Regions from separate parts of the Massilia sp. UBA6681 genome, predicted to be linked through region 1. Evidence: predicted binding sites of a transcription regulator. Region 1 holds the regulator's gene; the other holds the start of a gene.

Region 1 (20,242 bases):
GCATAAATTGAAAATCCTCGTCACAGGCAGGAATGGCCAAGTCGGCTTCGAGCTGCAACGCGCGCTGGCGCCACTTGGTAAAGTCATCGCCGTCGGTCATGCAGATTGCAACCTGGCCGACGGCGAGGCAGTTCGTGAACTAGTGCGGCGCGTCGCACCGGATGTCATCGTCAATCCTGCAGCCTACACCGCCGTGGACAAGGCCGAGGCCGACGAAGCCACTGCATTCGCCGTGAACGCCGAGGCGCCCGGCGTTCTTGGGGAAGAAGCCGCGCGCCTTGGTGCACTGGTCGTACACTTTTCTACGGACTATGTGTTCAATGGCAGCAAGGATGGCAGCTACTCGGAAGACGATCAGCCCGACCCGCAAAGCGTTTATGGCGGCACCAAGTACGCGGGTGAGGTAGCGCTGGCCGCGGCCAATGCGCGGCACCTGATCATGCGCACCAGCTGGGTGGTGGGGGCACATGGGGGCAACTTTGCGAAAACCATGTTGCGTCTCGCTGCCGAACGCGAGCAGCTGAACGTCGTGGCGGACCAGTTCGGCGCCCCGACTTCGGCAGCAGTGCTGGCTGACCTGACAGCACACCTGGTCCGACAGTACCAGCGCGAAGGCGCGGATCGGTTCCCATACGGAACCTACCACGTTGCCGCATCAGGCGAAACCAGCTGGTGCGACTATGCGCGCTTCGTCATCGGTGAAGCGCTGACTGCGGGCCAGGCGCTCAAAGCAAGTCCAGAGACGGTCATGCCGCTCACGACCGCGCAGTACCCGACTCCGGCCAAACGGCCAGCCAATTCCAGGCTCGACACCAGCCGCTTCCGCAATACCTTCGGTTTGCGGCTCCCGCCCTGGCAGGAAAGCGTCCGCCACGTCTTACAGCAAATTTTTTAAAAGACAACAATGTCCAATTCCAAACGCAAGGGAATCATCCTCGCCGGCGGCTCCGGAACACGGCTTTATCCGGTGACCCAGGCCGTCAGTAAACAACTGATGCCAGTGTATGACAAACCGATGATCTACTACCCGCTCAGCACCTTGATGCTGAGCGGTATTCGCGACGTGCTGGTCATCAGCACGCCGCACGACACCCCGCGCTTTGCGGAACTGCTCGGTGACGGCAGCCAGTGGGGCATGAATATCCAGTATGCGGTGCAGCCTTCGCCTGACGGCCTGGCGCAGGCATTCATTATCGGGCGGGACTTCATCGGCAACGATGCAAGTGCCTTGGTGCTGGGCGATAATATTTTTTACGGACACGACCTGGTCAAGCAACTGCACAGCGCTAACGACCGTATCGATGGGGCCACGGTCTTCGCCTATCACGTGCATGATCCGGAACGCTATGGCGTGGTCGAATTCGATGCCAAGCAGCGCGCCATCAGTATCGAGGAAAAGCCGACGGTGCCAAAGTCGCATTATGCGGTGACTGGGCTGTATTTCTACGATAACAACGTGTGCAATATCGCCGCCGATATCAAACCATCCGCACGTGGCGAGCTGGAGATCACCGATGTGAACCAGTGCTACCTCTCTCGGGGGATGCTGGACGTCGAGATCATGGGGAGAGGCTTCGCCTGGCTGGATACAGGCACCCACGACAGCCTGCTGGAAGCAGCAAGCTTCATTGCTACATTGCAGAAGCGACAGGGCCTGCAGGTGGCATGTCCAGAAGAAATCTCCTACCGTCAAGGCTGGATCAATGCTGCGGACCTGCAAAAGCTGGCATCGCCCCTGTCCAAGAACGGCTATGGCCGTTACCTGTTGAATCTTCTAAAGTAATTTGATATGCCATATACCGTTACCCCAACCGCCATCCCCGACGTGCTGGTGTTGACCCCGAAAGTGTTTGGTGACGCGCGAGGCTTCTTTTTTGAAAGCTTTAATGCGCAGGACTTTAGGAAGGTCACGGGCTTGGAGGTTGACTTTGTACAAGACAACCACAGCAAGTCGGCAAAAGGCGTATTGCGCGGCTTGCACTACCAGATCCAGCATGCTCAGGGCAAGCTGGTGCGTGTAGTGCAGGGTAAAGTCTTCGACGTTGCAGTAGACCTGCGGAAAGCTTCACCGACCTTCGGGAAATGGGTGGGACAAATCCTTAGCGCGGAAAACCATTGCCAATTGTGGATTCCGCCTGGATTCGCGCATGGTTTCGTCGTGCTGAGCGAGTCAGCCGAGTTCCTCTACAAGACGACCGATTACTGGTATCCGGAGCACGAACGCAGCCTGATGTGGAATGATCCGACAGTGGCTGTCGAGTGGCCGATCGATTTTGGTCCCCAATTGGCGGCAAAGGATGCTGCAGGCCGCTCGTTCAAAGAGGCGGACTTCTTTGATTAAATGGTCGACATTGGCTCCCACACGAAAGCCATAACTCCAATATGAAAACGGCCGCGAAGCGGCCGTTTTTCGTCGGTAGAGTGCCCGAAAGCACTCTGACAGAACGATTAGTGGTGAGTCGTTGCCGAGTGAGCAGTGCTCGAGTCGCTGTCCGAAGCAGCAACGCCGACAGCAGCGACAGCAGCGCCGATGGCGATAAGGGTGGTGGTCGACAGACCAGCCAGGGCGGTGCCGCCCAGCAGGCCGCCGGTGCTTGCAGCGCCAGCGCCGGCAGCAGCGCCGGTACCAGCAGCGGTGGTACCGGTAGCGGTGCCGGTTGCGGTGCCGGTTGCGGTGGTGCTGGTTGCGCCGGTGGTGCTGGTTGCCGGAGCGCTGGTCTGGGCCAGCACTTGGGTCGACAGCAGGCTCAGGATCGCGCTAGCGACGAGAAGCTTTTTCATGTTAGGTCCTTGTTTGTTCAAAATTACAGAAGTGCAGAGTGCTACTTTTGCAAGCACATTATATTACCAAAACATTTCCTTGCATTAAAAAAAGGAACTGCTCGTTACATTCTGGCACAGCATTGCCACAATGGCATATCCCAAAGGTACGTTCATGCGGAGCGCATGTGCCGGCGACGTTTATGTGCAACCTTTCTGGTCAGTCGACGCTCGCTGAATACAGGGCACTTTGTTCCCCTGTTCGATGTATGGCCGCACGGCAATATCGGCGACAATGCTGACTTGTACTAGTCACGAACGACAAGACAGGGAAGCAAGATGGCGGACGACAGCGACGCAGAAAAGACAGAACCAGCGTCACCCAGAAGGCTAGAAAAAGCCCGTGAAGAAGGCGATGTCCCCCGCTCGCGCGAAATCGCCACGTTTACCGTCCTGATGACTGCCGGCGCCGGCCTGTGGATGACCGGCGGCTCGCTGATCGGCAAGCTGGAGCTGGCCATGCAATCCGGCCTGTCGCTCAGCCGCGACCAGGTCTTCAACCCCAACGTCCTGATCGAACGCATCACCGCCGACCTGGTGGCGGTCCTGATCGCCTGCCTGCCGCTGGCCGGCCTGATCATGCTGGTGGCGCTCGCGTCGCCGCTCCTGATCGGCGGCTGGAACTTCTCTTCCAAGGCATTCATGCCGAACTTCATGAAGCTGGACCCGATCAAGGGCATCGGCAACATGTTCTCCACCAATGCCCTGATCGAACTGCTGAAGGCCGTCGCCAAGACCTTGGTGGTCGGCGCCGTGGCCTGGGTGGTCATCATGGGCCAGAAGGATGCAGTGATCGGCCTGGCGCTCGAGCCGCTGAATGCCGGCAGCGCCCACGTGGGCGAGCTGGTGGCCAAGGCTTTCCTGTTCATCACCGGCGCCCTGGGCGTGATTGCCGCCATCGACGGCCCCTGGCAGCTGTGGCACTACCACGACAAGATGAAGATGACGCGCCAGGAAATGATCCAGGAGTCGAAGGAGTCGGACGGCAATCCGCAGATTAAGGGGAAGATTCGCCAGATGCAGCGCGAAATGGCGCGCGGCCGCATGATGCAGAATGTGCCCACTGCGGATGTGATCGTCACCAACCCGACCCACTATGCAGTGGCGCTCAAGTACGCCGACGGCCAGAAGGGCGCGCCGCGCGTGGTGGCCAAGGGTGTCGACGACGTCGCCGCCAAGATCCGCGAACTCGGCGCCGAGCACAAGGTGACCCTGCTGGAAGCCCCGGCCCTGGCCCGTGCGCTCTACAAGCACACCGACATCGACGAAGAAATCCCGGAGAAGCTGTTCTCGGCCGTGGCGGAAGTGCTCGCCTACGTCTACCAGCTGCGCGCCTACAAGAAGGGCGAAGGCCTGTATCCGGATCGCCCGACCAAGCTGGCGGTGCCGGCAGAGATGGACCCGAACGACCCGGCCTATAAGGGACCGGGGGCAGCAAATACCGACCCGAATAACGGAGCATTGCACTAATGAACAGCGTCAAACTGCCGGCATGGACGAACGGGCTCGCGTCGCGCGGCGCCAGCGCGCTCGCGGCCCCGATCTTCATCGTCATCCTGCTGGCGATGATGATCCTGCCGCTGCCGGCCTTCGTGCTGGACGTGTTCTTCAGCTTCAACATTGCGCTGTCCGTCATCGTCTTGCTCACCGCGCTGTATACGGTCAAGCCGCTCGACTTCATGGCCTTCCCGGCCATCTTGCTCATTTCGACGATGCTGCGCCTGGCGCTCAACGTCGCCTCGACCCGTATCGTCCTGACCGAAGGCCATACCGGCGGCGCGGCCGCGGGCAAGGTGGTCGAAGCCTTCGGCCACTTCCTCATCGGCGGCAACTACACGGTCGGTATCGTCGTCTTCGTCATCCTGACCATCATCAACTTCACGGTCGTCACCAAGGGCGCCGGCCGTATCGCCGAAGTGGGCGCGCGCTTCGCCCTGGATGCGATGCCGGGCAAGCAGATGGCGATCGACGCCGACCTGAATGCCGGCCTGATCGGCGAAGCAGAAGCCCGCAAGCGCCGCAACGAAGTGGCGCAGGAGGCCGAGTTCTATGGCGCGATGGACGGTGCATCCAAATATGTGAAGGGCGACGCCGTCGCCGGCATCATGATCACCCTGATCAACGTGATCGGCGGCCTGATCGTCGGCGTGGTGCAGCATGACCTGGCCTTCGGCCAGGCGGCCGAAACCTATACGCTGCTGGCCATCGGTGACGGCCTGGTGGCCCAGATTCCTTCCCTGATCATCTCGATCGCGGCCGGTATGGTGGTCTCGCGCGTGGCCAATGAGGACGACATCAGCAGCCAGGTCACCAACCAGCTGTTCGCCCGCCCGGAAGCCCTGTACATCACCGGCGGCATCATCTTCGCCCTGGGCCTGATCCCGGGCATGCCGAACCTGATCTTCCTGCTGCTGGGCAGCGTATTGATCGGCGGCGGCTGGCTGATCGCCAAGCGCAAGAAGGAAGCGCCGGCCAAGGAAGCGGCCGCGGCGGAAGCGGCGGCAACGGCCGCGGCCGGCGGCGCGGCCGCCACCCCCGCCGAATCGGAAGAGGCGACCTGGCAGGACGTCATGGCAGTCGACACCCTCGGCCTGGAAGTGGGCTACCGCCTGATCCCGCTGGTCGACAAGACCCAGGGCGGCGAACTGCTCAAGCGCATCAAGGGCATCCGCAAGAAGTTCGCCCAGGAAGTCGGCTTCCTGGCGCCGCCGGTGCACATCCGCGACAACCTGGAACTGAAACCCTCGGCCTACCGCATCACGCTCAAGGGCGTGGAAGTGGGGACTGGCGAAGCGATCAACGGCCAGTTCCTGGCGATCAATCCGGGCATGGCCAGCGGCACGCTGCCGGGCCTGGTCACCACCGACCCGGCCTTCGGCCTGCCGGCCACCTGGATCGACGCCAGCCTGCGCGACGAGGCGCAGAGCCTGGGCTATACCGTGGTCGACGCCGGCACCGTGGTGGCGACCCACCTGAACCACCTGATCACGACCCACGCCTCGGAACTGCTGGGCCGACTGGAAGTCCAGGACCTGCTGGATCACCTGGCCAAGGGGGCGCCGAAGCTGGTCGAAGACCTGGTGCCGAAGGTGGTGTCGCTGTCGACCCTGCAGAAAGTGCTGCAGAACCTGCTGCTGGAAGGCGTGCACATCCGCGACATGCGCACCATCATCGAGTGCCTGTCTGAGTACGCCGGCCAGACCCAGGACCCGAACGAGCTGACCGCCATGGTGCGGGTGGCGCTGGGCCGGGCCATCGTGCAGCAGCTGTTCCCGGGCACGAATGAACTGTCGGTGATGACCCTCGACAACCGTCTCGAGCGTTTGCTGATGCAGGCCATGGGGGCGGGCGGCGACGGCACCGGCATCGAGCCCGGCTTGGCCGACACCATTGCGCAGCAGGCGGCGAATGCCGCCGCCCAGCAGGAACAGATGGGCCTGAGCCCGGTGCTGCTGGTGCCGGCCCCGCTACGCGTGTTGTTGTCGCGCTTCCTGCGCCGTGCGGTGCCGCAGCTGAAGGTGCTGTCGCATAACGAAATTCCGGAGACCAAGACGATCCGGGTGACCAGCCTGGTGGGTGTGCCGATGTAAGCATGCCGCGTAGTCAAGGCAGTGATGGCTACCGATTTGTCTCTTTTTGGAATCATCCCCCTGTTCTGGGGGCTGTTCCCAGTGCCCAAAGTCAAGTTAACGTGTTGATTTGTGATAACATTCTCGTTGCTCTAAAACAGTGCACGAAATTTCCCGGGCCGTGATGTCATCGCGGCTCATCTACAACCACCTCCCGATCAGCCAACGTTGTTCAGTTGGATTGAACACGTTCGGTGTCTTTGCGATTAATAATGCTGGAATATCAACAATTTGGGCTTGGCTTGACGGCGTTGGCCGTGAGTTTTGCTGTGTGTCTGCTGATCGTCCTGTCGCAGAAATGGCACGGTAAGCTCTCTCACGACCACGACCTGAACGGCGTGCAGAAGGTGCACACGACCGCAGTGCCGCGCATCGGCGGTATCGGTGTCATGGCAGGCGTGCTGCTTGGTCTGGCGCTGTTCCAGATGCTGGCGCCGGCTGGCGTCAACCCCCTGCATTCGGCCGACATCCGCCTGCTGCTGCTCGCCAGCCTGCCGGCTTTCCTCGCCGGCCTGATCGAAGACTTCACCAAGCGCGTGTCCGTTCGGGTGCGCCTGGCCGCGACCGCCATGAGTGCGATGATCGCCAGCGCCGCCCTGGGCGCGACCGTGACCGAACTCGACCTGTGGGGCGTGGATACGCTGCTCGCATTTGCTCCGTTCGCCATCATCGTGACGGCCGTGGTCGTCTCGGGCGGCTCGAATGCCATCAACATCATCGACGGCTTCAACGGCTTGTCGAGCAGCACGATCATCATCATGTCCGCCGGCCTGGCTGCCGTCGGCCTGCAGCATGGCGACCATCTGGTGGTGGCCATCGGCGCTCTGTGCATCGGCGCGACCGCCGGTTTCCTGGCCTTGAACTATCCGTTCGGCAAGCTGTTCCTGGGCGATGGCGGCGCTTACTTCCTGGGCTTCCTGGTCTCGGAAATGGCCGTGCTGCTCCTGGTGCGCAACCCGTCGGTGAATGCATGGCAGGTGCTGGCGATCTGCGGCTATCCGGTCATCGAGGTGCTGTTCAGCATGTATCGCCGCCGCGTGATCCAGAACGTCAGCCCGGGCGCGCCGGACGCGCTGCACCTGCATACGCTGGTGTACCGCCGGCTCGTCTTCAAGCATGTCCGCCGTGACGCGTCGCGTCCGTGGAACCGCAATGCCAGCGTGGTGTGCTTCATCGCTCCTGCGGTGGCGATGTGCGTGGCGGTGAGTGTGATTGCCGGCGCATCGGCGCCGGTCAGCCTGGCGATCGTGGCGGCGCAGCTTGCGCTCTACATCGTGGTGTATGGCCGTCTCGTGCGTGGCCGCTGGGGTGTTGCCGGTCGTGCCAGCGCCGACGCCATCTCGGCCAGCGCCAACGCTTCCTCGTCTTCCTGATTTGCACGCCGCGATACCGGTCCGCGGCGGCCGGTATCAGCGGCGTCGCCGCTGTACCCACCAGTTCTCGAACCAGATCGAGAAGTGCAACAACAATCCTGTGACGAACAGGAAATCTCCCACACGACCCAAACGCAGGCCTGCGGCGATGACGCCTGCGATCAGGAACGCCGCCCTCAGGGCAGGGATGCTGTTGTCCAGCGTCTTGCAGAAGGTGATCAAAAAGGCTTCTCCAGACATGCCGGCTTGACGCTTCGGTATCCTGAACTTCATCTGTTGGGCCTTTCGTTATTGTTCCGGAAACCCGGTACGACCGAGTATGCATCAAATTCGTCACAGTTACAATCTGAGACAATTGAGTTTCATCAACTGATTGCTCGCCGTAACATTGCGTTGTAATCACGCTACTTATATCAGTTATCAGCGTTGTAGATGATTGTTGCATATCTGGCATGATCTGTCGCGCGTTTCAGCTGTCGTGCGCCATTACCCAAGAGGCGGCCAATGCCGCCGCCCAGCAGGCGCAGATTCCGGAAACGAAGACGATTCGGGTGACTATCTTGGCGGGGGCGATGTAAGGAATCGTCGGGCTGGCCTCAGGCACTGGTCGATATCGCCCCGGCTAAGACGCCGGCCTGTGCGCGCAACGCCGGAAGATAAACCAGCCTGCAAATGTCAGAGCAAGGATAACAACAAGCGCACTACTGAGTGCGAGCAAGGTTTCGAGATCCCGTAGTTCTTCTCCGTTGGTCGAGCTGTAAAGCTCGATCAGCCAGAGCGACACTGCTGGCGGCAGCTGCGGGCCAAGGTCGGGACGCGCGAGCCAAAAATGCCCTAGGGCGGCGGTGCCGGCCAGAACCCAGGTGCCAAGCATGAAGCGTGTGGTAGTCGGTTTCACTTGACTGTTATTTGGCCGTAAGCCATCAAGGCGCTGCCAGGAATGGCGATCTGACTGCTTGCCTTCAGGCGGGCGCGCAAGATGTTGAAATCAGCACGGCTGTCGATAGTAATGCAACCCTGGCTGATACCCAGGCTTCCCTTCGGGTGAAGCCGAAAACTGCCTCGCTTTACTTTATTGCAGAAAGTTTCATCGTCAATTTTTCCGTCAGCGGCATAGAGGGCAAACCAGTCCGATTTGTTACTGAAGAGGTCGCGCAAGGGACCCAGCATGCCACCCGATTGGCGATCGATTATGTAGTAGAGACCAGGGGGAATCGGCCCAACGCCTGCATGGCAGGCAAATTCCCGGCGATTTGCATGGGCTCCTAAGCCCGAGAACGCTGGAAACTGTGTTGCATACACGTTAACCATGCTCATCGGTTTACCATTGAGTTCAAACGAGCAGCGAAGCATGTGCGTTTCTCCCGGGAGGTTTGCTCCAGCTTGTCGAGCATAGGCAAGCGCCGAATACGGTCGCTGTGATGCCACAATTTCCCTTCGTTTGCTTCCCCGGTTGGCGCAGGAAGCGACGACCGTGGGGAAATAAGCCTGGTTTCCCTCCCTTTTCCCTCGATGGTTTCCTCATGGCATCGCCAATAATGTGGGCTATGTAAGGGCGATTGCGCCCATCAATCAGACATAGAACAGTACAGTTGAAGTGCGGAGAGAAACGATGAACGTGAAGAAATTTACAGCGGCTACTTCCCGTGACGCCTTGCGCAAGGTGCGCGAGGCGCTCGGCCCTGACGCGGTCATCCTTTCCAACCGCCCGGTGGACGGCGTGGTCGAGATCCTCGCACTCGACAACGACGACGTCGCCGCATTGGCTTCCCCAGCCATCGACGAGCCGCAGGCGCCGAGCTTCCAGGCCTTCGACAACGATTTCGACCCGGAACCCGTCTTCAGCCGCGCCCCGGCCGCCTTCGCGCCCGCCGCCCCGGAACCGCGCCAGCCTGCGCCACGCGCCGCTGCGCCGAAGCTGGACCCGTTCGCCGGCCAAGCTTATGTGGAACGCCGCGCAGCGCCTGCCATCGAACCGGAAATCCCGCCGACCTACGTCAACCGTCGCGCCCCGAGCCCGGAGCCGGGCATCGACATGGCCGCCATGACCCAGATGATGAGCGCCGCCATCGCCCAGGCCAAGGAATCGGCTGCTCACGAAATGAGCGGCATGATGAACGAGATCCGCGCCATGCGCGGCCTGATGGAAACCCAGCTGGCCGAACTGTCCTGGAACGCGACGCAACAGCGCGAGCCGCAGAAGGCCGCCGTGCTGCGCGAGATGCTGGCTGCCGGCTTCTCGGCCACCCTGGCGCGCTACCTGATCGACAAGATGCCGGCGACGAAAGATGTGGCCGAAGCCCTCCGCTGGATCAAGACCGTCCTGGCGCGCAACCTCACCACCATCGCCAACGAAGACGATCTCTTGAACCGCGGCGGCGTGTTTGCCCTGGTTGGCCCGACCGGCGTCGGCAAGACCACCACCACCGCCAAGCTGGCAGCGCGCTGCGTGATGCGCCACGGACCTGACAAGCTGGCCCTGATCACCACCGACGCCTACCGTATCGGCGGCCACGAGCAGCTGCGCATCTACGGCAAGATCCTCGGCGTGATGGTGCACTCGGTGAAGGACGAGGCCGACCTGCGCATCGCCCTGAAAGAACTCAAGAACAAGCACACCGTCCTGATCGACACCATCGGCATGTCGCAGCGCGACCAGATGGTGACCGAACAGGTGGCCATGCTCTCCGAATCCGGCGCCGACGTGAAGCGCCTGCTGTGCCTGAACGCGACCTCGACCGGCGAGACCCTGAACGAAGTGGTGCGCGCCTACCAGGGCTCGGGCCTGGCCGGCTGCATCATGACCAAGCTGGACGAAGCCGCCTCGATTGGCAACGTGCTCGACGTCGTGATCCGCCAGAAGCTCAACCTGCACTACATCTCGAACGGCCAGCGCGTGCCGGAAGACCTGCACCTGGCCGACCGCGCCATGCTGATCGACCGCGCCTTCCGCAACAACCGCAACGCGGCAAGCCAGTTCGGCGACGCCGACCTGCCGCTGATGATGGCCGCCGCCGGCCAGGACCGTTCGCTGCGCGAGGTGCACCTTGGCTAGTTTCGATTTCGACCAGGCCGAAGGCCTGCGCCGGATGCTGCAGGGCCCGCGCCCGCGCATCGTCACTTTTCTGTCCGCCACGCCCGAAGACGACAAGGGCGCCATGCTGGTCAACCTGGGCGCCTCGCTGGCCCAGCTGGGGAACGAGGTCCTGATCGTCGACGCCTGCGAACGCGACTACGGCGTGGCGCGCCGCCTGGGCCTGAACCGGGCCGCCAGCCTGGCCGCCGTGGCGCGCCAGGAGTATGGCCTGAACCAGGTGCTGCACGCGGTGCCGCAGGGCTTTTCGGTGGCATCGCTCGGCCGTCCGCACGGCAGCAATGACGCGCGCCGCCTGGCCAAGACCTTCGACGTGCTGGTGGGGCAGGCCGGCATCGTGATGGTCGACGGCGAACTGGGGCCAAGCGGCGAATTCCCGCTGCCGCTGATGGCGAGCTCGGAGATCGTGGTGCAGGTCTCTACCAGCGCCGCGTCGATCACGAATGCCTATGCGCTGATCAAGCGCCTGGCGCAGCAACTGGGCCGCCGTCCCTTCGGCATCCTGGTGACCGGCGCGACAGAGGCGGAGGCCAAGGTGGTATACGATAATATGTCAGCTGCGGCAACACGCTACCTGGCGGTCAACCTGCGCTCGATGGGTTCGGTGCCGGCCGACGAGTACCTGCACCGGGCCGCGCGCCTGGGCCGGGCGGTGGTCGATGCCTTCCCGCTGGCGGGGGCCTCGGTCGCCTTCCGTCGCCTGGCAGGCAAGTTCGCGTTGCACGCGATGCCTGGCATGGGCAGGGGATGAAGAACAAAGATAGCGGAAGAGAAAAGCAGAACGCATGTACACGGTCAAAGGGAAAGCGGACAAGAACCATTTGCTGACGGAGCACATGCCGTTGGTGAAGCGTCTTGCCCACCACATGAAGGCCAAGCTGCCGCCTTCGGTGGAAGTCGATGACCTGGTGCAGGCCGGCATGATGGGCCTGCTCGACGCGATCAACCGCTACGAAGACAACCACGGCGCCCAGTTCGAGACCTATGCGGTGCTGCGCATCCGCGGCGCCATGCTCGACGAGCTGCGCAACAGCGACTGGATGCCGCGCAGTACGCGCCAGAACATGCGCAAGGTGGAAGCCGCGATGGAGGCGCTGCAGCAGCGCCTGGGCCGTCCGGCCAGCGAATCCGAGATCGCCAAGTCGCTCAAGATGTCGCTTGCCGACTACCAGGAGATGCTGGGCGACGGCGGCGGCCACCAGCTGCTCTACTACGAAGACTTCCACGACCAGGGCGAGGACGGCGGCAGCGACAGCTTCCTCGACCGCTATGCGGTGGACGACAGCGATCCGCTGCGCAGCCTGCTCGATACGGGCTTCCGCCAGGCCGTGATCGACGCCATCGACGCCTTGCCGCCGCGCGAGAAGATGCTGATGGGGCTCTACTACGAGGAAGAACTCAACCTGAAGGAAATCGGCGCCGTCATGGGCGTGAGCGAGTCGCGGGTGTCGCAGCTGCACACCCAGGCCGTGTCGCGTCTGCGCGCGGCGCTGCGGGAGCAATTGTGGACTGGGCCAGCGTAGCCGGCCTGGTGCTCGCGATCGCGGGCATCTTCATCGGTCATACGCTGGACGGCGGCAAGTTCGCGTCGCTGATCCATCCGTCCGCCTTCGCCATCGTGGTGATCGGCACCTTCGGCGCCACCCTGCTGCAGAGCGAGCGGCGCAGCTTCATGCTGGGCCTGCGCATGCTGCGCTGGGTGTTTTTCCCGCCTAAATCGAACCGTGAGCTGCTGTCGCGCGAGATCGCGCTGTGGAGCCTCTCCGCGCGGCGCGACGGCCTGCTCTCGCTCGAGCAGTACATGGGCACCAAGGATAAATTCATCCAGAAGGGCCTGCGCCTGGTGGTCGACGGCATCCAGCCCGAGAAGATCCGCAGCCTGCTCGAGAACGAGATCAACGCCTACGAATTCTCGCAGCGCCAGGCGGCGCGCATCTGGGAGTCGGCGGCCGGCTATGCGCCCACCATCGGTATCCTGGGCGCGGTGCTGGGCCTGATCCACGTGATGGAAAACCTGTCCGATCCGGCGCGCCTGGGGTCCGGCATCGCGGTGGCCTTCGTCTCCACCGTGTACGGCGTGGGACTGGCCAACCTGTTCTTCTACCCGGTCGGGAATAAACTGAAGGCCATCGTCAGCGACAAGGTGGCCCAGTACGAGATCCTCGCCGAAGTCTTCCACGACCTCGCCACCGGCGACCACACCCGCGTGGTCGACGAACGGGTGGCGAGCCTGCTAACGCGCCACTGACCGGATCATGGCGCGCAAACGCTACGACGATGGGGCCCAGGAAAACCACGAGCGCTGGCTGATCTCCTATGCCGATTTCATCACGCTGCTGTTCGCCTTCTTCGTCGTCATGTACGCGATCTCGATCGTCAACGAGGGAAAATACGCGGTGCTGTCCGAAGCCCTGGGCGACGCCTTCGGCGGGCGCAGCGTGGCGCCGCAGGCGCACACCAGCGTCGAGCCGGTGCTGCCGCTGTCGCACATCGTCAACCGCAAGCGCCAGGAAGCCGCGCGGCGCGAGCGCGAGCGCATGGAAATCCTGGCGAAAGACCTCACGGCCACCCTGATGCCGCTGGTGAAATCGGGCCAGGTGCGGGTGACGCAGAACGCGCGCGGCATCGGCATCGAACTCAATGCGAGCGTGCTGTTCGCGCAAGGCGAGGCGACCCTGCAGCAGGAGGCGCGCGAGGTGCTGGGCGCGGTGGCGGGCCTGCTCAAGGATGCGCCGCAGCGCATCGAGGTCGAGGGCCATACTGACAACCTGCCGATCACCAACGAGCGCTTCGCCTCCAACTGGGAACTGTCGGCGGTGCGCGCGGCCAGCGTGGTGCGCCTGTTCATCGAGAGCGGCGTGCAGGATGTGCGCCTGTCGGCCATCGGCCATGGCGCGACGCGCCCGGTGGCGCCGAACGACACGCCCGCCAACCAGGCGCGCAACCGGCGCGTGGCGGTGATGATCCTGGCGTCGGTGCCGGAACCGCTGCCGGCGGGTGTATAGTAGGCATGAAATAAAAGTACGTTTCTGCAGTTCTTTTGAAATAATATTTCAAGGAGAAAGAATGCATGTCACACGCTTTTTGCCGCCGGCCCTGCTGGTCCTCGGAGGCCTGGTGAGCGCAGCCGGCGTCGTCGGCGCGCAGGAGAAGGAAGAGCAGGTGCGCCACCAGCTCGAGGTCGAAACCGGCGGCGGTACGGTACGGGTGCGCCTGCTGGTCGAGAACCGCGGCGACACCGCGATCTACATCCCGCGCGAAATCGCCGCCGGCGACGAGATCACCGGCCGCCGCTTCGAGCTGCGCGACGCCAGGGACCGGCCGCTCGACTATGTGGGCATGATGGTCAAGCGCGGCGCGCTCACGGCCAGCGACTGGCAGGAAGTGGCGCCGCACAGCATGCACATGAACACCATCGACATCACGCCGTCCTACGCTTTCAGGAAAGGGAAGCAGGGCTACGAGATCCGTTACGACGGGCCGTGGCTGGCGAATCTCACGCAGCTCGACGCGGTAAAACACAGTCCGGCCGCGCCGGTGAAGTTCAGTTTCAGCCAATGAAAACGGGCCGGCGTTGCCGGCCCTTCGGTGTTGTAGGGTGGGCGGGTCCCCCGCCCACGCGGTCAACCAGCGGCGAGATCATCGTAACGCGTCTTTTATCCTCCAACTATCACCGCGTGGGCGGGAAGACCCGCCCACCCTACATCAGTCCAGCGCCGGGGTGTTCTCGCCGAAATACTCGTGCGAATCGGCGTTGTTGACCGCATGCGCCGGATTGGTCCTGGCCAGCTCGGCCGCTCCCTGCTGGCCGTATACGTGGTCGTCGGTGGCGGCGACCACGTCGAAGTGGCTCAGCTCGTGCAGCAGGGTGCCGCCGCGCGAGTCGGTGCCGGTCAGGGACGCGGTCCAGAACGCCTTGCAGACATAGATCGCGTAGGGCTGGGCCGGATACACGTAGGCGAAATAGTTTTCGTTGCAGCCGCAGTCGATCTTCAGGGGCTTGGTCTCGAAGGCGTCGCGGATCGCCGTGAAATTGGTGTTCACGGTGGCGGCGCGGCCGGCATCCAGGGCGCCGAACCAGGTGCCGTAGCGGGCGCCGTACTGCGCGCCCCCGGCGCCCGCCGCCAGGTAGTTGTGGGCGTCGACCGTCATCGCCTTGCCGGCGTCCACGGCCGCCGCCAGCTGCTCCTGCTGGGCGTTCGAGCACTTGCTGAATTCCAGCGAGGCGGCGCCGGCGACGGCCTGCTTGGCCGGCGGCCTGGCCCCGCGCGGCAGGCGCCCGTCGATCCAGATCCCGACCTGGCTGGACGCCAGCGCACCCGGCACCGGGCGCATTCCGGAGGCGGCGAACAGGCCGCTCGAGGCGGTGCGGTAGCGCAGCTGGTAGGGGCCGGTGACGCTCATCTCGTACAGCGCCGACAGCTCGACCGTGCTGGTGAGCGTGGCGCCGGGTTCCAGCCGCAGGTAGTCGTCCGGGCCGGGGGCCGGGCGCTTGGCCTTGATGCCGAGGTAGCGTACTGGCTGGCCGTCGCGCAGCACCTCGAACAGCGGCGCCTGCACGCCCGCCACCGGGGTGTGCCACTTGAGCAGGAACTGCGGCGTGGCGCTGTTGTTCTGCAGGGTGACGCGCACCAGCACCTCGTCGCTGCGGGCGAATTTTTCACGCACGGGCTGGACGCTGACGTTGACGTCCTGCGCCAGCGCGGGCAGGGCGGACAGGGCCAGCGTCAAGGACAGCAGCGGGCGCGGCAGGATTGAGTGGCGCATGGCGGGCTCCTTGCAGTTGGGATTGAACCTACTGTGCGCCGCCGGCGCGACCGCATCTTGAGCAATCCCAAGCGTATATTTACCGCGGGCAACAAAACCACACCGTGAGTATGGCCTATTAACAACAGATGTGATTATCTGTGATTATTTGCTCGATTCGGGACAGAGCCATTGCTATGATGCAATCAAACTATCCTCCCGTAAATATTTCTCCTTTCTAAGCCATGAACGCCCTGCATGACCTTGTTGACGAGCTCGCCCGCGAGATCGGGCTCGACTGCGAGGAAGTCGCGGCGCGCAAGGCCTACCTGGAACTGGACGAGCCCGACATCGAGGCCCTGCGCGACGTGCACGCGCTGCTCGAGTCCCATCGTGACGCCTTCTCGGACCGCTTCTACGCGCACCTGATGTCCTTCCCGAAGCTGCGCGGCATGCTGGGCGACGGCGCCGAGGCGCGCCTGCGGCACGTGCAGGCCGCCTACTTCAGCAGCCTGACGGCCGGCGAGTATGGCGAGGAATACATGCGCGAGCGCCTGCGCGTGGGCGCGACCCACCAGCAGATCGGGCTCGATCCGAAGTGGTACATCGGGGCCTACCGCAAATACCTGTCGGAGCTGTCCGGCCTGCTGTGGCGCCGCCTGCGCGGGCAGCCGGAACGCTTCCGCGCCGCCCTGGAAGCGGTGCTGAAGATCGTCTGCTTCGACATGGGCCTGGCGCTCGACACCTATACCCATGCCAGCCAGCGCAGCAGCCTGCAGAATCAGAACTACCTGGAGCAGGTCATCGACGGCATGCCGGCCGGCCTGGTGGTGGTGGACGCCGAACTGCGCGTGCGCTCGATGAACCGCACCATGGCCGACCTGCTGGGCGTGCCCGACAGCCTGCTGCTGGAGCGGAAACCCGCGCTCGAAGAGCTGATTCCCTGCCGCGAACTGGCCGACCGCGCCGCCGAGGCGCTGGCCTCCGGCGCGCGCCACGACCACGTGCTGGTCACGCTCGACGGCCGCGCCGACGGCGTGCGCTACGTCGACTTCAACATCCGCCGCGCGCGCAAGGACGGCAGCTACATGCTGCTCCTGATCGGCCAGGACATCACCTTCCGCCGCAAGGCCAGGTTGCGCCTGCAGGAGAGCGAGGAGTTCTTCCGCCTTACCTTCAACCAGGCCGCGGTCGGCATCGCGCTGCTGGGCAGCGACGGCCGCGTGCTGCGTACCAACAGCAAGATGTCGCACATCCTCGGCTATTCCGAGGTCGAGCTGCTGCAGCGCTTCTTCCAGCAGTTGACCTGCGACGACGACCTGCCGGACGAGCTGGCACTGATCAACCGCCTGAAGGCCGGCGAGATCAGCGACTACCAGCGCGAGAAGCGCCTGATCCGGCGCGACGGCGCCCGGGTCTGGGTCAGCGTCACCGTGTCGCGCATGCGCGACGCCAACGGCAACCAGCGCTTCATCTGTGTCATCAAGGACATCCAGCGCCAGAAGCAGGCCGAGGAAGCCCTGCTGCGCCTGGCCAACCACGATGCCCTGACCGGCCTGCCCAACCGGGTCCTGATGCAGGACCGCCTGGGCCAGGCCATCATGCACGCCCATCGCGCGGGGCGCCAGGTGGCGGTGATGTTCATCGACCTGGACCGCTTCAAGCACGTCAACGACAGCCTCGGCCACGATGCCGGCGACGCCCTGATCGTCGAGATCGCGCGCCGCCTGTCGAGCAGCCTGCGCGAGAGCGACACCGTGGCGCGCCAGGGCGGCGACGAATTCGTGGTGGTGCTGCCCGACCTGGCGGGCCAGGACGACGCGGCCAAGGTGGCGCGCAAGCTGCTCGACAACCTGTTCCAGCCCATGCTCCTGTGCGGGCAGGAAGTCTTCCCGTCCGGGAGCATCGGCATCGCCATGTATCCACGCGACGGCGAGGACAGCGCCACCCTGCTGAAGAACGCCGACAGCGCCATGTACGGCTCCAAGGGCAAGGGCGGCAACCATCATTCCTTCTACGCCGCCGAGATGGGCGAGCAGGCGGCCCAGCACCTGCGCATGGAAGGGGCGCTGCAACGCGCCCTGCAGCGCGAGGAATTCCTGCTGCACTACCAGCCGGTGGTGGACATCGGCAGCGGCGTGGTCTCCGGCGTGGAGGCGCTGCTGCGCTGGCAGCCGGTGGGCGGGCCGATGGTCTCGCCCGCCGAATTCATCCCGCTGGCCGAGGAGACCGGCCTGATCGTGCCGATCGGCGACTGGGTGCTGGCCACCGCGATGCGCCAGCAGGTGGCCTGGCGCCGCGCCGGCCTGCCCCCGGTGCGCATCAGCGTGAACCTGTCGGCACGCCAGTTCCTGGGCCAGGACGTGGCCCAGCGCGTTGCCGCGCTGCTGGCGGAGACTGAGTGCGACCCGGCCTTCCTGACCCTCGAGATCACCGAGAGCGTGCTGATGGAGAACCCGGGCGCGGCCACCGAGACCATGGGCCGCCTGGCCGCGATGGGCGTGCAGCTGGCCATCGACGACTTCGGCACCGGCTACTCCAGCCTGGCCAGCCTGAAGCGCTTCCCGATCCACAGCCTGAAGATCGACCGTTCCTTCGTGATGGACCTGACCCAGGACGCCGACGACGCGGCCATCGTCAACGCCGTGATCGCGCTGGCGCATTCGATGAAGCTGAACGTGATCGCGGAAGGCGTCGAGACCAGCGAGCAGCTGGCCTTCCTGCAGGCGCGCGGCTGCGACCAGATGCAGGGCTACTGCTTCAGCAGGCCGGTCGAGCCGCAGGCGATTGCGGCGATGCTGGGCAAGGTGCCGGCCTAGAGCTACTCTGGACTATTACCGTTGGCCGTAAGACCGTCGCACCGGCGAAGGCCGGTGCCCAAGTTTGTTTGCGCGGCTACTTGCATGCATGCGTGGGGGCTTCGCACGATATGCTCAGGTTTGTGATTCTTTCCTGAATCCGCGCCGACAGGATTGACTGGGATAGCGTCGCTCCAGATACTCGGGGGCTGACCATCTCTTTCCCGATTGCCGATGAAAACCCTGCTGCGCTGCCTCGTCTGTGCATCCATCCTGGCCGGCGCGCACGCGGCCGCGCAAACCGCACCGGCCGCCGTGCCGGCATCCCCGGAAGGCCGCATCGCCGCCAAGCCGCTGTTCCGCGATCCCGTCTTCGACGGCGCCGCCGACCCGGTCGTGATCCGCAATGCCGCGCGCGGCACCTGGTGGATGTTCTACACCAACCGCCGCGCCAACGCGGCCGGCCTGTCGGGCGTATCGTGGGTGCACGGCACGAAGATCGGCATCGCCGAATCGGTTGATGAGGGCGCCAGCTGGAGCTATGTCGGCACCGCCGACATCGAGCTGCCGGCGGCGCTCGGCGGACTTGATGCCACGCACTGGGCGCCGGACGTGGTGCGCGCCGACGACGGCAGCTACCGCATGTTCCTGACCGTGGTGCCGGGCGTGTTCACCGACTGGAAGCACCCGCGCCACATCGTGCAGCTCACCAGCACCGACCTGCGCACCTGGCGCAACGCGCGCGACATCCCGCTGGCCTCGGACCGCGTCATCGACGCCGCCGTCACCAGGCTTCCTGGCGGCGGCTGGCGCATGTGGTACAACAACGAGCGCGACGGCAAGTCGATCTACTACGCCGACAGCCCGGACCTCGAGAACTGGACCGGACGCGGGAAGGTGGTCGCCGACCAGGCCGGCGAAGGGCCGAAGGTGTTCCAGTGGCGCGGCGCGTGGTGGATGATCACCGACGTGTGGCGCGGCCTGGCCGTGTACCGATCAACGGATGCCGTGAACTGGACCCGCCAGCCGGACAACCTGCTGCAGCAGCCGGGCAAGGGCGTCGACGACGGCGTCATCGGCGGCCATGCCGACGTCGTGGTGGTCGGTGACCGCGCGTGGCTGTTCTACTTCACGCATCCGGGCCGCGGCAACGTGCAGGGCGGGGCCGGCACCGGCACCGACGGCCCTGCGCAGCGCCGCAGCGCGCTCCAGGTGACGGAGCTGTTCAAAGAGGGCGACAGGCTGCGGGTGGAGCGCGACGCGCCGACGTACATTGCACTGCGCGGCGACTGAGGGCCTCAGGAGAAACCCAACGTCATCCAGGTATACCAGAGCAGCGGTGCCAGCAGGACGAGGCAGGTGGCGCCGCGGATGATCATGGATGCGCGGGTACGCAGTCCGGCGTTCCGCCTTGCGACAAGGGTAGACCACAAGGCGCTGACGCCGCTGACGACCAGCGCGAATGCATAGGTGAGGAACAGCACGCCGATCATCAGGAAGGCCTCGGATCCTCCGATCTGTCCCTTGTGCTGCCGGGCAAAGGCAATGACGGCAGCGATCCAGCCGAGGCCGAGCAGGAGGGGTACGATGCCGACGGCCATGAGCACGTTGGCAATGCGAAGTTTTCGTTGTGGCGACATCCCAAAGTTTACAGGCTGCTAGGCTGGGAAAATGCACAGATGGTCACGACCGGGGCAAGCTGGGCTGGCCTGCCGATGCTTGCGTCAGACAGGCATGTTGAACACCCGAGCGTGCCAATACATCGGTATGCGAAACCTATTG
Region 2 (9,945 bases), on a different contig from region 1:
GCGTTTCCACTTTCTGTGCGGCCGCGAGCACGCCGCCGATGGTCTTGCCGGCCTGGCTGAGGGTCGTGTTGTTGGCTTCCGCGCCCAGGGTCTGCGCGGCGCTGCCGGCCGCGCTGGCCTGCAGCAGCGCGGCCGCGCGCCCGACGGCGGTCCCTTCGCGCATCGCGAGCGGCGCCTTGCCCGGGTCGGCGCCCTGGGGCAGCGGCGGGCCGGCTTCGCTGAACACGGGATTGGTCCCGAGGCCGACCTGGAACGTCGGGCGCGGGTGCACCGACACCAGCGTGAGCGGCACGTCGGCGCCGACCTTGCTGCCTTCCGGGAGCTGCATGCGGGCGGGGATGTTGGCGACCTTGACGACGAAACTGCCGTCGGTCAGTTTGGCGAGGACTTCGCCGTGCAGCGCCTTGCCCAGCTGGGGGGCAAGGGCGCGCTGGAAGGCTTGCTGGCGCGGGTCATTCAGGTGTTCGGCCGGCCTGGCCGGACTGGCCGGCAGGACGGCGGAGACGAGCTCGCGCGGCAGCATGCTGCTCTACGGCCTTACACGCCGTAGGCGCGTGCGACGCGGCGTTCGGTCGAGGTGTTGTTGATCAGGGCCGACAGGCGCGCCATCCAGGGGGTGGTCAGGTCGCGGATCTGGCGGTCGGCGGCAAGCATGCGGCGGATCGCGTCGACCTTCTTGACGCGCTGCGGGCCGGCCAGCGGCTGCGGCTCGCTTTCCTTCAGCTGGCGCACGTGCAGGGCGCACTGCTGTTCGAGCTCGGCCAGGCGGTCCCAGTCGCTGTCGCTGGCGGCGCGCAGCATCTGGTCGGTGATCACCGCCATGGTTTCATAGGTATCGACGATATCGTCGCTGGTCATCTGCGGCATGTTCTTCAGGCACTCATCAGGGTCGGGGCGCGCATCGGCGCCGGGGCGGCAGGGGCCGTCGTGCCGGCGGCCGCGGCTTGCGGGTCGATCGCGTTCCAGGCTTCGCGCAGTTCGGACAGCAGCGCATGCGCTTCTTCCAGGATCGCCGGGTCGTTGCTGAGGTTGGCCTTGAGCAGGCGCGCGCTGATGTATTCGTACAGGGCGTCGAGGTTCTGGGCGATCTCGCCGCCGACCTTCTTGTCGAGGGCGGCGCGCAGGCCGTTGTCGATGATGTTGATGGCCTTCGAGATGGCGGCGCCCTTGGCGGGGATGTTCCCGGCCTTCATGTTGCTGATGCCGCTCAGGATCGACACCATTGCGCCGTCGTACAGCATGACGATCAGTTTGTGCGGGGAAGCGGCGGCGACGCCGGTCTCGAGACCGACTTTCGCATAGGCGCCGACGCCGCGTTGCATGGTTCCAAACATCGTGTTCTCCAGGTGGATAAGCTTAGCTTGCGTTCGCGGTGAGCGCCGCAAGCTGCTGGGTCAGGTAAGCCGAGGTCGATTGCATCGACATCAGGGCCGTGTCGAGCGCAGTGAACTGGGCCCGGTAGCGTTTTTCGATGGTTTCCAGGCGCGACTCGAACCGGTCGCGCGCGCTGGTGACGGACTTGAGCGTGACGTTCAGGCCGTCGGTCTTGCTGTTGAGCAGACTGTCCTTGCCGGTGAAGCTGGCGGCCAGGTTGGTCAGTTCGAAGGCGAAGCCCTTGGAGAAGCTGACCGTGCCGCGTTCGCCGGGCAAGCCGCCGGTGATCGAGAGCTGGATGCCGTCGGCGGGCGAACCCGCCGCTGCCGTCAGGGTCTGGCCGTTGCCGATGGCGGCGACGCCGCCGATCGTGCCTTCGACGTTGGTGCCCTTGACGGGGGCGGCGGCGCCGAACAGGACGCTCGGGTCGGTGCCGCTGACGGCGGCGATCGCGATGTTCGACAGCTCGCCGAACTTGCTCGAGGAGATCGACAGGCGGCCATCGTCCCCGACCTTGGTCTCGACCGTGTCGCCGGCGCCGGCGAAGGTGGTGTTGCCGTTGATCGCAGCGCGCAGCATCGAAGCCAGCTGGGCGTTGGTATAGGTGCCGGCGGCCAGCTTGATTTCCTGGATCTTGGTCTCGGTGACCGGGTCGGTCTGGTTCAGCGTGACGCGCCAGGTCGTGTTCGAGGCGATCGTGGTCGAGCCCGACAGCGGGGAAGCGCCCATGAGCGTGCCCTGGGTCGCCAGGCTGGTGATGTTGACGCCGTAGGTGCCCGGCTTGGTGGCCGCGCCCGATTTGTCGAACTTGATCTGGCCGTCGGTGGTCGAGCCCATCGCCGCGAACAGGCCGCCGATCTCGGCGAAGTTCTCGGTAATGGCCTTGTTCAGCTTGGTGGAATCGACCGCTAGGCTGCCGTCCTTCTGGAAGGTGATCCCGACCTGGCTGAGGGTGGTCAGCTTGCCGCCCAGGCCCTCGACCGAAGCGCCGAGCTGGCGCCGCAGCTGGCTCTGGATCGAGCGCACCGAGGCGTCGCCCTGCAGTACGCCGGCGGTCTTGGTCTCGGCGTTGTAGCCGGCCAGGCTCGAGATCGTTTTGTTGAGTTCGTTGTAGGCCTTGACGAAGTTGTTGACGGCAGTCGAGACCGCGGCGGTGTCGCGGGTAACGTCGAGCGTGGTGCTGCCGGTCCCCTTGATGTCGAGCGACACGCCTTGCACCGCCTCGGTGACGGTGGTGCTGCTGCTGCGGATGTCGATCCCGTTCATGTTGAGCAGGGTATCCTGGGCGGCGCTGGTCTGGGTCAGGCCCTGGACGCCGCCCGGATCGTGGCCCAGCAGGGCGGCGATGGCGGGATCGGCCGGCTGGCCGTCGACGCCGTCGACGCCGATCTTCATCGCGGACTTTTCGCCGGTCTTGTTCGAGGTCAGCACCAGGTGGTAAGGATTGGCGCCGCCGTCGGACACGATGGTCGCGGTGACGCCGATGTTGGCCTTGTTGATCGCATCGCGGATGCCCTGCAGCGACTGGTCGCCGGCCTCGAGCGTCACGGTGCCGCTCGCCTGCGCGCCGTCCTGGCTGAAGACGGCGCCGCCCAGGTAGCTGCCGGCGGGGCCGGCGCTCAGGCCGGCGGCGGCCGGGTTGGTGCCGCCGACCAGGATCTGGCTGCCGTCCTTCGAGCTCAGGGTGACGCCCGCGGTGGTGCTGCTGCTGGTGCCGGTGTTGGCGACACCGGTTCCCTTGAGGCCGCCGGTAGCGCCGCCGGTGCCGCCGATCACCTCGGCCACCGTCAGGTTGGAGCCGTCGGCCGCGGTGAACTGCAGGGTGCCGGCGGCGGCGGTGCCTGTGAAACTGATGTTGGCGGCCGCCAGCGCAGCGCTGACGGTGCCGCCTGCCAGGGCGGTGTCGATCTGGGCTTTGCCCAGCGAGGAGCCGGTGCCGGCCTGCGACACGATCTGCACGCCGCCCACCGTCAAGGCGTAGCTGGAAGTGGCCGTGGTCGTGACGCTGCCGAAGCCGGCAAACAGGTTGGCCGCGCTGCTTGCCGTGCCGGCCTTGGCGGTCACGCCGGTCGTTTCGCTCTTGGCATTGATCGCTTCGGCCAGCTGGGCCGCGCTGCGGGTGCCGCCGCTGGTGGTGATGGCGGTGCCGTTCAACGTCAGCGAGCCGTTGCTGATGCCCCCGGTAGCGGTCGAGGCGCTCAGTGCGCCGCCCGCCACGCCGAAGCTGCCGCCGCTGATGCTGCCGAACTGGAAGGTCAGGGTGGTCTTGGCGCCGGAGCCGATGGTCGCGCTCATGCTGGCCCGGCCGGCGGTGGTCAGGCTCTGGGCCGAAGCCAACTGGCTGACGTTGATCTTGTACTTGCCGGCGACCGCCCCCGTGCTGGCCGTGCCGCTGAGGATGTCCTTGTTCGCCGCACTGGCGTTCAGGGCGCTGAAGGTCGAGGGAGAATTCAGCGAGGTCAGGGCGGCCTGGAATGAGCCGACGGCCGCGGTGACTTTGCCGAGGGCGGCGAGGCGCTGCTGCAGCGCGGCCGCCTTCTTGTCGAAGTTGGACAGCGGTGCCGCTTCGGCCTGCATCAGCTTGGTGATGATGCCGTCGACGTCGAGGCCGGAACCAATGCCGGTTGAACTGATGCCCACTTTGTTTCTCCCGTGAAAGCGATAATGTAAGTCATTATCGACAGAAGCAAACCGGACTTAAGAGTGGGAAATGGGGCTTAATTCAATTAGATGAATAAAAGGACGGAGGGGGTAATACAGGGTTGACAGGCGTGCAAGCCCGGCGCATGCCTTCGCGAGGCGTACGCCGGGCCGCATGCTGGAGTTTCAGGCCGTCTGGCTGATCAAGAGGCCACGCATCTTGTCGATGGACTTGGCGATCTCGAGCGCCTCGACCGAGGGAATCTGGCGGACCACCTCGCGGGTGCCCTGGTCGATGATCTTGACGACGATTTCCTTGCTGTCTTCGTCGATCGCGAATTCCAGGCTCTGCGAGGACGCATGCATGCCCTCGTTGATCTTCTTAACGGCGTCGTTGACTTGCTCGCGCGAGGGCGGAGCGGCCTCCTGTGCCTCAGCCGGTTTCGCTACCCTGGCAGGCGGGCTGTTCTGCTCGAGTGCCGGAAGGGGGCGCTCTTCCAGCCGCGGCGCCACGGGTGAACCAAGAGATTGGATGTTCATGTGACTTTCCTAGCAAAAAATCCTCGGCTGAATTTCTTCAGCCGAGGAGTCGTTTTACTGCACGGATGGACTGGCTAGTCCGTCAACCATTAGCCACGCAGGAGCGACAGGACACCGTTCGGCAGCGAGTTCGCCTGAGCCAGCATCGACGTGCCGGCCTGCTGCAGGATCTGGCCGCGAGTCATCTTCGCGGTTTCCGAAGCGAAGTCGGTGTCGACGATGCGGCTGCGCGATGCCGACAGGTTTTCGGTGGTCGACGACAGGTTCGAGATTGCCGATTCGAAACGCGACTGCAGTGCACCGTACTGGGCGCGCTGGTCGTTGACTGCTGCCAGGGCGGCGTCGGCGACCTTGATGGCTGCCTGGGCGCCGTCGAAGCTGCTGATGTCGATCTTGGCGACTGATTTCAGTTCCGAGTTGCCGGCCAGGTTGATGCCGGTTGCAGCCGCAACGCCGGCGGCGGTCGCTTCGACGACCGAGAAGCTCTTCTCGGAGTCCATGGTGACGCGGCCGTTGGCGACCAAGCTGGCGGCTGCGGCCAGTGCAACGCCGCCAGCTGCGATCACGTCACCGTCGGCCTTGTAGCCGCCCATGTTGATCGAAGTCGTGCCGCTATTGGTCAGCTTGATATCGTTGCCTTCCGCATTGGTCAGCTTGACGCCGCCGTTCTTTGCATCGTACGAGGCGGTCACGCCGGTCTTCGCGGTCTGGGCGTTGAACGCACTGATGGCTGCCGCATAGTCATCCGACTTGCTGCCGTCGCCGCCGATCGAGAACGAAATCTTGACCGACTCGTTGGTGCCACTGTTGTCCGAGACCAGGTCCAGGGTGTAGGCGCCAGCGGCGCCTTTGACGAGCGCATCGGTACGTGCGGTGGCGGTCACGCCAGTGCCTGCCGATTCGGCATTGATCTTGGAGGCGACGCTCTTGGCGGTGTCGGTCGTCAGGGTGTTGATGGTCTTGGTGCCGTTGGCGCCCGAAATGGTTGCCGAACCGGCAGCCATGGAAGAGGTGGCCGCGACCTGGTCGGCATCCTTACCGACCTGGTTGTTGCCGTAGGTCGTGGTGGTGAAGTTCGCGCCGGTCATCGAGATCAGCTGGCCTGCGTTGGCGCCGACCTGAAAGTTCGCGGTGCCCATCGAGCCGTCCAGCAGCTTCTGGCCGTTGAACTCGGTGGTGTTGGCGATACGGTTCAGTTCCGAGCTGAGCTGGGTGACCTCGGTCTGCAGGGCCTTGCGGTCGCTGGCCGAGTTCGATGCATTCGACGACTGCACTGCCAGTTCGCGGATACGCTGCAGGATGTCGCCCGAGCTCGACAGGGCGCCTTCGGCGGTCTGGGCCATCGACACGCCGTCGTTCGCGTTGCGGGTGGCCTGGTTCATGCCCTTGATCTGCGAATTCATGCGGTCCGAGATGGCCAGGCCGGCAGCGTCGTCCTTGGCGCTGTTGATGCGCAGGCCCGACGACAGGCGCTGGATCGAGGTGTTCAGGGAAGCTTGCGAGGTCGACAGGTTACGCTGCGAGTTCAGGGATGCAACGTTGGTATTGATTACGGATGCCATGGTATTTCTCCAGACTGTATTTCGGGGTGGGCCACTGTGCCCTGTTCACTTTGGTGCGCCACGCTGTTCCGTGACGATCACACCGCTGTTGATGCAGGTAACGTGCTTTGCGGCAAGAACTTGAGGCTGGAGATGAAAATAAATTCGCGATTATTTCCCTCAAGTTTGCTGGGCAGGCACGTCTAGACGACTGGGAAATCGGGAACTTTAGGGCGAAAAATAATTTATTTTTTCTGTAAAGCCGGGCTTAGGACTCCGGAAATACGTGGCCGGAGATGAAATGTCGTTGTCGGAATGATCATGCGAGGCAGGCCGAAGGCTCCGTTTGCATGGTTCGGTGGATCGACGTCTGTCTGAATGCGCGGCCGGCGGAGCCGGCCACCCTACGGGATCAGTCGGCCACCACGACCCGGTTCTTCCCGCTCTGCTTGGCCTGGTACATGGCGCGGTCGGCCCGGGCCACCAGGCTGGCCTGGTCCTCGTTCGGGATGCGCAGGGCCACGCCGCAGGAGAAGGTGATCAGCATCTTCTCGTTGTCGTGCAAGAAGAAGTGGCGGGTGAGCTCGCGCTGTACGCGCACCATCGCCGCCGCCGCGGCGTCCACCGGGGTTTCCGGCATCAGGATCACGAATTCCTCGCCGCCGAAGCGGGCGATCACGTCCATCGAGCGCAGGGTGTCGCGCACCACCTTCACCAGGTGCTTCAGGGCCCCGTCGCCGGCCAGGTGGCCGTAGGTGTCGTTGAGCTTCTTGAAATTGTCGAGGTCGAGGATGGCTACGCACAGCGGCGTATTGCGGCGGTCGGCGCGCGCGCTCTCGCGCTCGAACACGTCGTCCAGGCCGCGGCGGTTCAGGCTGCCCGTCAGCTGGTCTTCGCGCACCAGCTCGCTCATGTGCTGCAGTTCCGCTTCCAGCGTGCGGATGCGGTCCTCGGCTTCCTGGACTTCCTTGTGCACGGCCACCATGCGGTCACGCGAAGCCAGCGCCTCGTCCTGGGCGGCGCGCATCTCGCGCAGCACTTCCTCCATCACCTCGTTCAGCTCGTCGATGTTGGCGGCGCGGCCGATGCGGTCGGAATAGCCGGCCAGCCTGGCATGGTGGTCGCCGGTCGAGGCCGCCACCGAGCCGAGCCGGTCGATGAAGGTCATCATCATGTTCTTCATCGTCGCGCGCACGTCCGAGATGCTGTGCCGCAGCTGGCCCTGCTTGAGGATGACGTCCTTCAGGCTGCGGGTCGCGTCTTCCAGCGAGCGCACGTCGAGCGGGCCGGCGATCAGGTCCTGCACGGCGGCGATCTGGCCGCGCATCCAGCTGTCGTCGTCGAGCAGTTCGTTGACGTTGTCGAGCAGCAGGCGGAACAGGCGCAGCAGCAGTTCCTGCTGCTCGGCGCTGTCGCCGCTGCGCAGTTCGATCTGGTAGCACAGCTGCTTCAGGCGCCCGGACAGCTCGCCCAGCTCCTCGCCGCGCGCCAGCCGGACCGCCCCGCCCAGCGCTTCCGCCTCCTGGACCAAAGGCGGGCTGCCGGCCAGCAGGGTGGCCAGCGCATAGGCCAGCGAGCGGCCCAGCATCTCGCGCAGCTGGCGCGCATCAGGGTCCTCGTCGCCCAGGGCCATCACCGGCGTGTTGCGGCGCAGGTGGCGGTCCGCCATCTGGCTCAGCGCCTGGGCGTAGCCGGTCCAGTCGGCGGTGCGGGCGGCGCGCAGCATGCGGCGGCCGGGTTCCGAGACTTCGCCCGGCGTCTCGCTCAGTCGGCGCGCGAAGCTTTCCAGCACCTCGGCGGCGGGATTCGGGACCGGGGTCGGCGGGGCGGGAGGAACGCCGGCGATCTCGTCGTAGATGGCTCTATAGGCGTCCGGCGTCGGCGCGATGCGGCGCGTCGCCAGGCGCCGGAAGGCTTCGCGAGCAATATCGGCGGGATTCTGGCCGGTGCCGGCCGGCGGGGACGAGATGGACATGGCTGTCAAGACACGGAATGCTGTTGAGCGACATGATAAGCAGCTTCTTTGCCAATCATCAATTAAAAAACAGCAACAAACTGTGTTATTTCTGTACTTCTACAACAGATGTCATCCCACTAACTGGTTGCGGATGGCGTAATGGGTCAATTCCGCACTGTTCTTGAGCTTCATCTTCGCCAGCAGCCGGGCCCGGTATTCGCTCACCGTCTTCACCGACAGCGACAGTTCGCGCGCGATGTCGCTGACCGTCATCCCGGAGGCGATCATGGTGAGGGTCTGGTATTCGCGGTCGGACAGGGCGTCGTGCAGCGGCGCCTCGTGGTCTTCGCCGACTTGGGCCGCCAGGGTCTGGGCCAGGGCGGCGCTCACGTACTTCTGGCCGGCGGCCACCTGGCGGATCGCGGTAACCAGCTCGCGCGGGGCGCTCTGCTTGGTCATGTAGCCGGCCGCGCCGGCCTTGAGCGAGCGGATCGCGTACTGGTCTTCGCGGTGCATCGACAGCATCAGCACCGCCAGCTCGGGCCGGTCCTTCTTGATCTGCTTGAGCACGTCGATGCCGTTGCGGTCGGGCAGGGAGATGTCGAGCAGCATCACGTGCGGCCGCGCCTTGCCGACCAGCTTGACGGCATCGAGCCCGGTTTCGGCCTCGCCGGCGACGATGATGTCGCGCTGCTCGGCCAGGATCTGCTTCAGGCCCTCGCGCACGATCGCATGGTCGTCGGCGATGAATACCCGGATTGTTGCCTTGTCACTCATTTATCTGTTGCCAGCCTGGTCTTGATAGTCACCATCGTGCCACCTCCGGGCGCGGACGACAAGCTCAGCGTTCCCCCGAAAGCCTTGGCGCGCTCGCTCATGCTGTGCAGGCCGAAGGAATGCGGCTTGAGGCGGTCGCCCGGGTGGATGCCGCGTCCGTTGTCGCAGATCGTGAGGGTCAGGTGGGCGCGCTGCGGCCGCAGCGTCACCGTCACCCGGGTCGCGTGGGCATGCTTGGCGATGTTGGTCAGCGCTTCCTGGAAGATGCGGAACAGGGCGGTGGCGTGGTCGTCGTCGAGCAGGAGTTCCTCTCCCTCGTCCAGGGGGCAGCGGAAGGCGCAGGCGATGCCCATCTGCTTCTCGAATTCGCGCGCCTGCCACTCCAGCGCGGCCACGATGCCGAGGTCGAGCATGGTGGGACGCAGGTCGAGCGAGATGCGGTGCACCGCCTCGATCGTGCGGTCGACCAGGTCGTCGAGGTAGTTGGCCTTTTCCAGCAGGGCCGGCTGGTTGTCGGGCAGGCGCGCGGCCAGCATGGCCAGCGCCATCTTGATGGCCGTGAGGTTGCCGCCGAGGTCGTCGTGGATCTCGCGCGCGATGCGCGCCCGTTCCTGTTCCTTGACCTGCTCGATGTGGTCGGTCAGTTCGGCCAGCCGGGCGCGCGAACGCATGCTTGCTTCCTGTTCCTCCTTGCTGGCGCTGATGTTGGTCATGATGCCGTCCCACTGCACCGCGCCGCCGTCGACGGGATGCGGAGTGGCGCGCAGGTTGATCCACTTGACGTCCTTCCAGGCGTCGATCCAGATCCGGCCTTCCCAGTTCCAGGCGCTCATGGCGGCGCGCGAGGCCGCCATCGATTCCAGCCAGCCCTTGCGGTCTTCAGGCAGGATCAGGCGCTCGAACAGGCTGGCGTCGTGCTGCAGTTCCAACACGGACAGGCCGAGCAGGGCGGCGCAGCCCTCGCTCAGCCAGGGGAAAACCTGGCGCCCGTCCGGGTGCAGCACGAACTGGAACACCAGTCCCGGGGTATTGCGCACGATGGCGTCGAAGCGCGCCTGCGACTGGGCCAGCGCCTGCGCGGACGCCTGCTCCAGGCTGAGGTCGTCGGCAATCGCC

The links. Region 1 encodes FliA, which starts transcription of late flagellar genes. Its sites were predicted from a motif close to CTAAAGTTTNNNNNNNNNNNGCCGNTA; they were not measured.
Region 2: a site for FliA is predicted at 4,050-4,076, ahead of fliD (flagellar filament capping protein FliD). Genes of this name have one in related genera too.

What each region holds. Positions count from the first base shown of each region.
Region 1 covers NZ_DKJX01000052.1:88,837-109,078, forward strand. Annotated here, with positions in the region: gene rfbB (dTDP-glucose 4,6-dehydratase) at 1-6, shown strand, start outside; gene rfbD (dTDP-4-dehydrorhamnose reductase) at 1-895, shown strand, start outside; gene rfbA (glucose-1-phosphate thymidylyltransferase RfbA) at 905-1,783, shown strand; gene rfbC (dTDP-4-dehydrorhamnose 3,5-epimerase) at 1,790-2,341, shown strand; gene B2R83_RS08225 (hypothetical protein) at 2,449-2,781, opposite strand; gene flhB (flagellar biosynthesis protein FlhB) at 3,100-4,290, shown strand; gene flhA (flagellar biosynthesis protein FlhA) at 4,290-6,410, shown strand; gene B2R83_RS08240 (MraY family glycosyltransferase) at 6,707-7,822, shown strand; gene B2R83_RS08245 (hypothetical protein) at 7,859-8,095, opposite strand; gene B2R83_RS08250 (hypothetical protein) at 8,445-8,720, opposite strand; gene B2R83_RS08255 (DUF2778 domain-containing protein) at 8,717-9,175, opposite strand; gene flhF (flagellar biosynthesis protein FlhF) at 9,435-10,877, shown strand; gene B2R83_RS08265 (MinD/ParA family ATP-binding protein) at 10,870-11,667, shown strand; gene B2R83_RS08270 (RNA polymerase sigma factor FliA) at 11,702-12,439, shown strand; gene B2R83_RS08275 (flagellar motor protein) at 12,421-13,164, shown strand; gene motD (flagellar motor protein MotD) at 13,172-13,921, shown strand; gene B2R83_RS08285 (hypothetical protein) at 13,983-14,477, shown strand; gene B2R83_RS08290 (M35 family metallo-endopeptidase) at 14,622-15,683, opposite strand; gene B2R83_RS08295 (EAL domain-containing protein) at 15,908-18,481, shown strand; gene B2R83_RS08300 (hypothetical protein) at 18,695-19,753, shown strand; gene B2R83_RS08305 (hypothetical protein) at 19,759-20,100, opposite strand.
Region 2 covers NZ_DKJX01000068.1:11,171-21,115, forward strand. Annotated here, with positions in the region: gene B2R83_RS10905 (flagellar hook-length control protein FliK) at 1-523, opposite strand, end outside; gene B2R83_RS10910 (flagellar protein FliT) at 538-867, opposite strand; gene fliS (flagellar export chaperone FliS) at 873-1,334, opposite strand; gene fliD (flagellar filament capping protein FliD) at 1,357-4,014, opposite strand; gene B2R83_RS10925 (flagellar protein FlaG) at 4,201-4,554, opposite strand; gene B2R83_RS10930 (flagellin) at 4,644-6,116, opposite strand; gene B2R83_RS10935 (GGDEF domain-containing protein) at 6,508-8,070, opposite strand; gene B2R83_RS10940 (response regulator) at 8,182-8,829, opposite strand; gene B2R83_RS10945 (sensor histidine kinase) at 8,826-9,945, opposite strand, start outside.